One region of the Streptomyces sp. NPDC012888 genome, then DNA from elsewhere that is predicted to be linked to it. Evidence: riboswitches for the same ligand, from Rfam matches in the RefSeq annotation. Region 1 holds a riboswitch; each other region holds the start of a gene.
What was found. A riboswitch is a leader RNA that binds a small molecule or an ion and turns the genes downstream of it on or off. The one in region 1 is predicted to bind thiamine pyrophosphate.
Positions count from the first base shown of each region.

Region 2: linked by a shared signal. The riboswitch ahead of ACFY61_RS25525 (thiamine ABC transporter substrate binding subunit) and the one ahead of thiC (phosphomethylpyrimidine synthase ThiC) in region 1 are both predicted to bind thiamine pyrophosphate.
Region 3: linked by a shared signal. The riboswitch ahead of thiO (glycine oxidase ThiO) and the one ahead of thiC (phosphomethylpyrimidine synthase ThiC) in region 1 are both predicted to bind thiamine pyrophosphate.

Region 1 is NZ_JBIBBM010000011.1:182,608-185,873, reverse strand. Features, by position in the region: gene ACFY61_RS20790 (YibE/F family protein) at 1-1,137, opposite strand, end outside; TPP riboswitch at 1,177-1,311, shown strand; gene thiC (phosphomethylpyrimidine synthase ThiC) at 1,306-3,093, shown strand; gene ACFY61_RS20780 (aldo/keto reductase) at 3,250-3,266, shown strand, end outside.
Region 2 is NZ_JBIBBM010000016.1:83,493-86,758, reverse strand. Features, by position in the region: gene ACFY61_RS25535 (phosphatidate cytidylyltransferase) at 1-189, shown strand, start outside; gene rlmN (23S rRNA (adenine(2503)-C(2))-methyltransferase RlmN) at 276-1,388, shown strand; TPP riboswitch at 1,409-1,518, shown strand; gene ACFY61_RS25525 (thiamine ABC transporter substrate binding subunit) at 1,607-2,704, shown strand; gene ACFY61_RS25520 (ABC transporter permease) at 2,758-3,266, shown strand, end outside.
Region 3 is NZ_JBIBBM010000001.1:233,304-236,569, reverse strand. Features, by position in the region: gene ACFY61_RS01010 (NAD(P)/FAD-dependent oxidoreductase) at 233-1,453, opposite strand; TPP riboswitch at 1,536-1,648, shown strand; gene thiO (glycine oxidase ThiO) at 1,646-2,818, shown strand; gene thiS (sulfur carrier protein ThiS) at 2,815-3,030, shown strand; gene ACFY61_RS00995 (thiazole synthase) at 3,037-3,266, shown strand, end outside.

The DNA.
Region 1 (3,266 bases):
GATGGCCGCCCGGTACACGGCGCGCGGCCCCATCGTCGGGTCCGCCTGGTGGAGTTCCCACACCGCGGAGGTCTGGGTGACCGTCACGTCGTCCAGAACCCCGAGGGATCCGATGATCACACCGGCCAGCAGCAGGCCGCTCATGTCGATGCCGGGGTAGAGCCCGTGGATCAGCCCGGTGTTGTCGTCGGTGTTGCCGGTCAGGAACGCCCAGTCGATGAACACCGTGCCCAACAGGCCGATCAGCAGCAGCGAGACCAGGGTGCCGAGGACGGCCACCGAGGTCCGCGCGTTCAGGCCGTGGCACATGTACAGCCCCATCAGCATGATGGCGCTCGCCCCGACCACCGCCACCACCAGCGGGTTCGAGCCCTGCAGGATGGCCGGCAGGATGAAGAGGGTCAGCACTCCGAAGCTCAGCACCAGCGCGATCAGCGCGAACAGGCCGCGCATCCGGCCCACCACGATCACCACCAGGGCGAACACGCCGGCGAGCAGCGCGAGCGGGAACTTCCGGTTCACGTCGATGACCGAGTACTGCAGGTCCCGCGGCGCGTCCGGCGCGTACGCGACCACCACCTCCTGCCCGTTCTCCAACTGCCGCGGCGCGCCCGGCTGGACGACCTCGACGAAGGTCCGCCCGCGGTCCGGGCCGGTGCCCACCTCGACGGTCGCCTTCTTGCAGGAGCCGTTCTGCGCGGCCTGGGCCTCGCGGCCCGAAGGGGTGGACGTGTCCCCGGTGGGCGGGACCTGGGCGGCGTTCACCGATTTGCAGTCGACCTCCTGCAAAGCGACCACCTTCGCCTGCTGGGTCTGGCGGTCGAAGCCCACGCCGGTCCGCTCGTGCGCGGGCGCGCCGCCCGGCCAGAGCACCACCAGCCCCACCAGGACGGCGGTGGCGAAGGGGATCAGCACGGCCGCGATGACCTTGCGCAGGTGCTTGGACACCGGGGCGGCGGGGCCGTGACTGTGCCCGTGCCCGTGCCCGTGACCATGTCCGTGCCCCGGCCCGCGGCCGGACGCGTGTCCGTGGCCGGGCGCGTTTCCGTGCTGCTGACCGGAGGCGTACGGGGGCTCGGCGGGGGGCTGCGGTGAGGACGTCACAGCCCGATCATCGCAAGAGATGAGGGGGCCCACTGTTCAGCACGCCATGGATGACGCTAGCGTGGGGGCACCTTTGCACAACGCGGGAGCTCGGAGCACCGGGCTGAGAGGGCGCTGATCACCGTACGCGCGTACGGGAGGAGGCTGCGTCGACCGCCGAACCTGTTACCGGGTAATGCCGGCGTAGGGAGATCAGGTCACATGACCATTCAGGACGCACGCACGCCTGCCGTCAGCCAGAACGAGGACGGGCAGGGAGAGCGCAAGCCGGGCTGGCACAAGGGGTACGTCGAGGGTTCGCGCCCCGACATCCGCGTGCCGGTCCGCCAGGTACACCTCACCAACGGCCAGGACGTCACGCTCTACGATACCTCCGGCCCGTACACCGACCCCAACGTCGACACCGACGTGCGGCGCGGCCTCCTCCCGCTGCGCGAGAACTGGATCATCGGCCGCGGGGACACCGAGGAGTACGCCGGCCGGCCCGTCCGCCCCGAGGACGACGGCATCAAGCACACCTCGCCGCGCGGTGGCCTCAAGAACCTCGACGCGGTCTTCCCCGGCCGACCCCGCCTGCCGCGCCGCGGCCGGGACGGCCAGGCCGTGACCCAGCTCGCGTACGCCCGCCGCGGTGAGATCACCCCGGAGATGGAGTACGTCGCGATCCGCGAGAACGTCTCCCCCGAGGTGGTCCGCGAGGAGATCGCGGCCGGTCGCGCCGTCCTCCCGGCGAACGTCAACCACCCGGAGATCGAGCCGATGATCATCGGCAAGAAGTTCCTGGTGAAGGTCAACGCCAACATCGGCAACTCCGCCGTCACCTCCTCCATCGAGGAGGAGGTGGAGAAGATGACCTGGGCCACCCGCTGGGGCGCCGACACGGTCATGGACCTCTCCACCGGCCGCAACATCCACACCACCCGCGAGTGGGTGCTGCGCAACTCCCCCGTCCCGATCGGCACCGTCCCCCTCTACCAGGCCCTGGAGAAGGTCGACGGCAAGGCCGAGGAGCTGACCTGGGAGATCTACAAGGACACGGTCATCGAGCAGGCCGAGCAGGGCGTGGACTACATGACCGTCCACGCCGGCGTGCTGCTGCCGTACGTGCCGCTGACCGCCCGCCGCAAGACGGGCATCGTCTCCCGCGGCGGATCGATCATGGCCGCGTGGTGCCTGGCGCACCACAAGGAGAACTTCCTCTACACCAACTTCGAGGAGCTCTGCGAGATCCTCGCGACGTACGACGTGACGTACTCGCTCGGTGACGGCCTGCGCCCCGGCTCCATCGCGGACGCCAACGACGCGGCGCAGTTCGCCGAGCTGAAGACGCTCGGCGAGCTGAACACCATCGCCAAGCGCCACAACGTCCAGACCATGATCGAGGGCCCCGGCCACGTCCCGATGCACAAGATCAAGGAGAACATCGACCTCCAGCAGGAGATCTGCGAGGAGGCCCCGTTCTACACGCTCGGCCCGCTGACCACGGACGTCGCCCCGGCGTACGACCACATCACCTCGGGCATCGGCGCCGCCATGATCGCCTGGTGGGGCACGGCCATGCTCTGCTACGTCACGCCCAAGGAGCACCTGGGCCTTCCCAACCGGGACGACGTGAAGACCGGCGTGATCACCTACAAGATCGCGGCGCACGCGGCCGACCTCGCCAAGGGCCACCCGGGCGCCCAGGAGTGGGACGACGCCCTCTCCGACGCCCGCTTCGAGTTCCGCTGGGAGGACCAGTTCAACCTGGCCCTCGACCCGGACACGGCCCGCGAGTTCCACGACGAGACCCTCCCGGCCGAGCCCGCCAAGACCGCGCACTTCTGCTCCATGTGCGGTCCCAAGTTCTGCTCGATGAAGATCTCCCAGGACATCCGCCGGGAGCACGGCGGCGACCTGAAGGCGGACGAGATCCAGGCGGGCATGGCCGAGAAGTCGGCCGAGTTCGCCGCCGCCGGCAACCGGGTGTACCTCCCGCTCGCCGACTGACCATGCCGGCCGGGCCCCGGGCCCGGCACGCCGTGGCGGGGCGGCCCGCGACCTCATGGGGGGAGTCGCGGGCCGCCCCGGTGTTCCCGGCCGCGGGCGCAGGCAAGGGTGTTGACCTGGAGCGCGCTCCAACTCCTAAGCTCCGCCGACATGACCATGCGCTACCGCCATCT
Region 2 (3,266 bases), on a different contig from region 1:
GGCCTGGCGGTGGCCGTCAGCGCCACCCTCGGCGACCTGGGCGAATCCATGATCAAGCGGGACCTGGGGATCAAGGACATGGGCACGCTGCTCCCCGGTCACGGGGGCATCATGGACCGCCTGGACTCGCTGCTGCCGACCGCTCCGGTGGTCTGGCTGCTGCTGGCGCTGTTCGTCGGCACGGGCTGAGCCGGGCCCGTACGGACCCCCACCCGGTACTCTGGAAAGGCGCGCTGCCGGTGCAGCGCGCCTTTCGTCTTAGAGGAGTACCTGCCATGGCCCGCCCCGCTCCGGGAGAGCTCACCTTCGTCGCCCCTCGCGGAGCCAAGAAGCCGCCGCGGCACCTCGCCGACCTCTCGCCGGCCGAGCGCCGCGAGGCGGTCGCCGCCGTCGGCGAGAAGCCCTTCCGGGCCAAGCAGCTCTCCCAGCACTACTTCGCGCGGTACGCGCACGACCCCGCCGAGTGGACCGACATCCCGGCGGCCTCGCGCGAGAAGCTGCGCGAGGCGCTGCTCCCCGAGCTGATGTCCGTCGTGCGCCACATCTCCTGCGACGACGACACCACCCGCAAGACCCTGTGGAAGCTGCACGACGGGACCCTCGTGGAGTCCGTGCTCATGCGCTACCCCGACCGGGTCACCATGTGCATCTCCTCGCAGGCGGGCTGCGGCATGAACTGCCCGTTCTGCGCCACCGGCCAGGCCGGTCTGGACCGCAACCTGTCCACCGCCGAGATCGTCCACCAGATCGTCGACGGCATGCGCGCCCTGCGCGACGGCGAGGTCCCGGGCGGCCCGGCCCGCCTCTCCAACATCGTCTTCATGGGCATGGGCGAGCCGCTCGCCAACTACAACCGGGTGGTCGGCGCCATCCGCCGCCTCACCGACCCGGAGCCCGACGGGCTCGGCCTGTCCCAGCGCGGCATCACCGTCTCCACCGTCGGCCTGGTCCCGGCCATCCACCGCTTCGCGGACGAGGGCTTCAAGTGCCGCCTCGCGGTGTCCCTGCACGCCCCCGACGACGAACTCCGCGACACCCTGGTCCCGGTGAACACCCGCTGGAAGGTCCGCGAGGTGCTCGACGCGGCCTGGGAGTACGCCGAGAAGTCGGGCCGCCGCGTGTCCATCGAGTACGCCCTGATCCGCGACATCAACGACCAGGCCTGGCGCGGTGACCTGCTGGGCCGCCTGCTCAAGGGCAAGCGGGTGCACGTCAACCTGATCCCGCTGAACCCGACGCCCGGCTCCAAGTGGACCGCCTCCCGCCCCGAGGACGAGCGGGCCTTCGTCCAGGCCATCGCCAACCACGGCGTCCCCGTCACCGTCCGTGACACCCGTGGCCAGGAGATCGACGGAGCCTGCGGCCAGCTGGCGGCGAGCGAACGGTAGGGTGGGCCCCGTACATCTGCATATTCCGACAGGGGAGCGCCACAGCGCTGAGAGTGCGGCACCGTCAGGCCGCAGACCCTCTGAACCTCGCCCAGGTCATTCTGGGTAGGAAGTTCGGTCACCACCTCAAGCTGTTGCGCCCCGCCCGGGCCTCCCGCTCCTCGTGAGCGCCCGGGCGGGGCCGCGTCTTCTCCTGGTCACCCCCAGGAGGAATTTCCGTGAACACCACCCAGAAGATGGCGGGGACCGCGCTCGCCGCGGCGCTCGGCATGACGGCGCTCACCGCCTGCGGCGGCGACGCCGGGGACAAGGACGGCGCCGCCACCGGCGGTACCGGCTCCAAGACCGTCACCCTCGTCTCCCACGACTCCTTCAACGCCTCCGAGGCGATCCTGAAGGAGTTCGAGAAGCAGACCGGCTACACGGTCAAGGTGGTCAAGAGCGGGGACGCGGGCGCGGCCCTGAACCAGGAGATCCTCACCAAGGGCAAGCCCCGCGGCGACGTCTTCTTCGGCGTGGACAACACGCTGCTCTCCCGTGCCCTCGACAACGGCATCTTCACGCCCTACGAGGCCAAGGGCCTGGCGGGCGTCGAGAGCCAGTACCACCTGGACAAGGAGCACCGGGTCACCCCGGTCGACAGCGGCGACGTCTGCGTCAACTACGACAAGAAGTACTTCGCGGACAAGAAGCTGGCCCCGCCGCAGACCCTGGACGACCTGGTCAAGCCCGAGTACAAGAACCTGCTGGTCACCGAGAACGCCGCGACCTCCTCGCCCGGCCTCGGATTCCTGCTCGCGACCGTGGGCAAGTACGGCGAGGACGGCTGGAAGGACTACTGGAGCAAGCTCGAGGCCAACGGCGTCGAGGTCGTCGACGGCTGGGAGCAGGCCTACAACGAGCGGTTCTCCGGCTCCGCCGGCGGCAAGAAGGCCGGCGGCGACCGCCCGCTGGTGGTCTCCTACGCCTCCAGCCCGCCGGTCGAGGTGCTGTACGGAGACCCGCAGCCGGCCGAGGCCCCGACGGGCGTGTCCACCGGCACCTGCTTCCGCCAGATCGAGTTCGCGGGTCTGCTCAAGGGCGCCGGGAACGAGGCGGGCGGCAAGGCCCTGATCGACTTCATGATCGGCCGCGGGTTCCAGGAGGACATGCCGCTGAACATGTTCGTCAACCCCGTCGTCAAGGACGCGAAGCTGCCCGAGATCTTCACCAAGCACGGCGTGGTGATCGAGAAGCCGGAGACCGTCGCTCCGGACACGATCGCCAAGAACCGTGAGCAGTGGGTCCGGGCATGGTCCTCGCTCGTCGTGAAGTAGCACGCGGGAGCGTTCGGAAGGGACGCGGCGGCACGGCCGTCCGGCCGGCCCTGATGGCCGTGCCGCTCGCGTTCTTCGCGGTCTTCTTCGCCTGGCCCGTCGCCTCGATCGTGGGGCGCGGGCTGAAGACCGGTTCCGGGTGGCAGTTCGGCCGCATCGGCGAGGTGCTCGCCCGCCCGGACATCGCCGGGGTGCTGTGGTTCACCACCTGGCAGGCCCTCGCCTCCACCGCGCTCACCCTGCTCCTGGCGCTGCCCGGTGCCTACGTCTTCGCCCGGTTCGAGTTCCCGGGCAAGCAGCTGCTGCGGGCCGTGGTCACCGTGCCGTTCGTCCTGCCGGCCGTGGTCGTCGGCACCGCCTTCCTGGCGCTGGTCGGGCGGGGCGGCCTCACCGACGAGCTGTGGGGCGTCCGGCTCGACACCACGGTGTGGGCCATCCTGCTGGCCCACGTGTTCTTCAACTACGCGGTGGTGGTGCGCACCGTCGGCGGGCTCTGGGCGCAGCTCGACCCCCGCCAGGAGGAGGCCGCCCGGGTGCTCGGCGCCGGCCGGTTCGGGGCCTG
Region 3 (3,266 bases), on a different contig from region 1:
GGGCCCGGCCGGAGCCCGGGGTGCCGGATGAACCCGGGCCGCACTTCGAGCCCGAGCGGCGATTGAGCGGGCCCCGGCGGAGCCACAGCCGCACAGCCAACGCTCCGCCAGAGCACACGGGGCTCCGCCCCATACCCCGCTCCTCAAACGCCGGAGGGGCCGGATGTGGCCGCCCGGCACGGACCCGCAGGGCCACACCCCCGTGGGCCCCACCAAGGCCGGGCCGGGTCGGTCAGGCGGTGGCGGACTTGAGGGGGGTGGTGGGGTCCGTGAGCTTGGGGGTGGAGAGCTTCGCGCCGGATTCGATCAGGCGGCGCCCCTGCGCCAGGTCCCTGGGCCGGCCGACCGCCAGCAGGGCGACCAGCGCGCCGTCCCGCAGCCAGCACACCGACCACGCCGCCCCGGCGGGCTCGCCCCGCCAGAGCATGGTGTCGGCCCCCGCGTGGTGCCCCGCGTACTGCACGAACCGGTCGAACTGCTCCGACCAGAAGTACGGCACCGGGTCGTACGCCCGGTCCTCTCCCAGGATGTTCGCCGCCACCGTCCGCGGCCCCTGCAGCGCGTTGTCCCAGTGGTGGACGAGCAGCCGCGTGCCGAAGCGGGCCGAGGGGAAGGAGGCGCAGTCGCCCACCGCGTACACCCCGGGCAGCGAGGTCCGCAGCCGGTCGTCCGCGGTGACGGAGCCGTCCGCGCCGAGCTCGACCCCGCTGCCGGCCAGCCAGCCGGTGGCGGGCCTGGCGCCGATGCCGACGACCACCGCGCCCGCCGTCAGCGTGCGGCCGTCGTCCAGCCGGACCAGGCCCGGTTCGACGGAGGCCACCTTCGCACCGGTGATCAGCCGGGCACCGGCCTGCGCGTACCAGTCGGCCATCGGCGCGGTGACCTCCGCCGGCAGGGCCCCGGCCAGCACCCGGTCGGCGGCCTCGACCACCGTCACCGCGCAGCCCGCGGCCCGCGCGGCCGTGGCGAACTCGGCGCCGATCCAGCCGGCCCCGACCACGACGACCTCCGGCGCGGAGGCCAGGACCGGCCGCAGCCGTTCCGCGTCGTCGAGGGTGCGCAGCAGGTGGACGCCGGGGACTCCCGCGGCGCCCGGCAGCGTCAGCGGTTCCGCGCCGGTGGCGAGGACGAGCACCTCGTACGGGACGGGTCCCGCCTCGGTGTCCAGTTCGCGGTCGGCGGGGCGCAGGGCGGTGACCTCGACGCCGAGCCGCAGGTCGATGTCCAGGCCGGTGAAGTCGACGTCGAAGGCGGAGTCCTCGGCCTTGCCGAGCAGGACCGCCTTGGAGAGCGGGGGCCGGTCGTAGGGCTGGTGCGGTTCGGCTCCCAGGAGGGTGACCGGGCCGGTGAAGCCCGCCTCGCGCAGGGCGACCGCCGACTGGACCCCGGCCATGCCGGCGCCGACGATGACGACTCCGGCGCCGGGCTGTGTGTTCTGCGTCTGCTCGCTCACGTGGCCCACCCTAACCATCTGACGGCACGTCAGGAATGGTCACCCTTACCCGGCCCTCCGGCCGGGGGTTAGTCTGGCCACCGTACCTATCCGCGGGAGTCCGGGCGCACCGGGCTGAGAGGGAGGCTGGCCGGCCTCCGACCGTACGAACCTGATCCGGGTCATGCCGGCGAAGGGAGGGGCTGGACGCCCATGCACGGAAACGGAACCGGGCCGACGGACGTACTCGTCCTCGGCGGCGGGATCATCGGCCTGGTCACGGCCTGGCGGGCGGCCGGCCGCGGCCTGACCGTCGCGGTCGCCGACCCGGCGCCCGGCGGCGGGGCCGCCCAGGTGGCGGCCGGCATGCTGGCCGCCGTCACCGAACTCCACTACGGCGAGGAGACGCTCCTCGGCCTCAACCTGGCCTCCGCCGCCCGCTACGAGGAGTTCGCCGCCGAACTGGGCGAGGCCTCGGGCGGAACGGACATCGGCTACCGGGCCTGCGGCACCCTCGCCGTCGCCCTCGACGCCGACGACCGGCTGCACCTGCGCGAACTGCACGCCCTGCAGCGCCGCTGCGGCCTGGAGTCGGAGTGGCTGACCGGCCGCGAGTGCCGGCGTCTGGAGCCGATGCTCGCGCCGGGCGTGCGCGGGGGCCTGCGGGTGGACGGCGACCACCAGGTCGACCCCCGCCGGCTGGCCGCCGCGCTGGTGGCCGCCTGTGAGCGGGCCGGAGTGGTCTTCCACCGCGCGGCCGCCGAACGCCTCACCGTCACCGCGGACCGGGCGGCCGGGGCGCTCCTCGACGACGGCACCGGGGTGTCCGCCGGCCAGGTGGTGCTCGCGGCGGGCAGCCTCAGCGGCAGGCTGGCCGGAGTGCCCGCCGAGGCGGTGCCGCCGGTCCGCCCCGTCAAGGGGCAGGTGCTGCGGCTGGCCGTGCCCCGCGCGTACGCACCGTTCCTGTCCCGCACGGTGCGGGCGGTGGTCCGCGGCAGCCACGTGTACCTGGTGCCGCGCGAGAACGGCGAGCTCGTGATCGGCGCGACCAGCGAGGAGCTGGGCTGGGACACCACGGTCACCGCCGGCGGGGTGTACGAACTCCTCCGCGACGCCCACGAACTGGTGCCCGGCATCACCGAACTCCCGCTCACCGAGACCCGGGCGGGCCTGCGCCCCGGCTCCCCCGACAACGCCCCGCTGCTCGGCCCCACCGAACTGCCGGGCCTGCACCTGGCCACCGGGCACTACCGGAACGGGGTGCTGCTCACCCCGCTGACCGGGGAGGTCATGGCCGAGCTCCTCGCCACCGGCCAACTCCCCGAGGTCGCCCGCCCCTTCAGTCCCCGCCGCTTCTCGGCCGTCCGGGAGGAGTCCTTCGCATGACCGCCACCACCGTCTCCGTCTCCGTCAACGGCGAGACGCGCGAGCTCGCCGCCGGCACCACCCTCGACGCGGTGGTCGCCGTCCTGACCCGGGCCCCGGCCGGGGTCGCGGCGGCGCTCAACGAGGCCGTCGTACCGCGCGGGCAGTGGTCCGCCACCCCGGTCGGCGACGGCGACCGGATCGAAGTGCTCACCGCGGTCCAGGGAGGCTGAACGCACATGGCCGACGATCTCTTCACACTGGGCGGCCGCACCTTCGGCTCCCGTCTGATCATGGGAACCGGCGGGGCGCCGAGCCTGGACGTGCTGGAACGCGCGCTGGCCGCGTCCGGGACCGAGCTGACCACGGTCGCCATGCGGCGGCTGGACCCCACGGTCCAGGGCTCGGTCCTGTCGGTGCTGGCCGGGCTGGGCATCGACGTGCTGCCCAACACGGCGGGCTGCTTCAC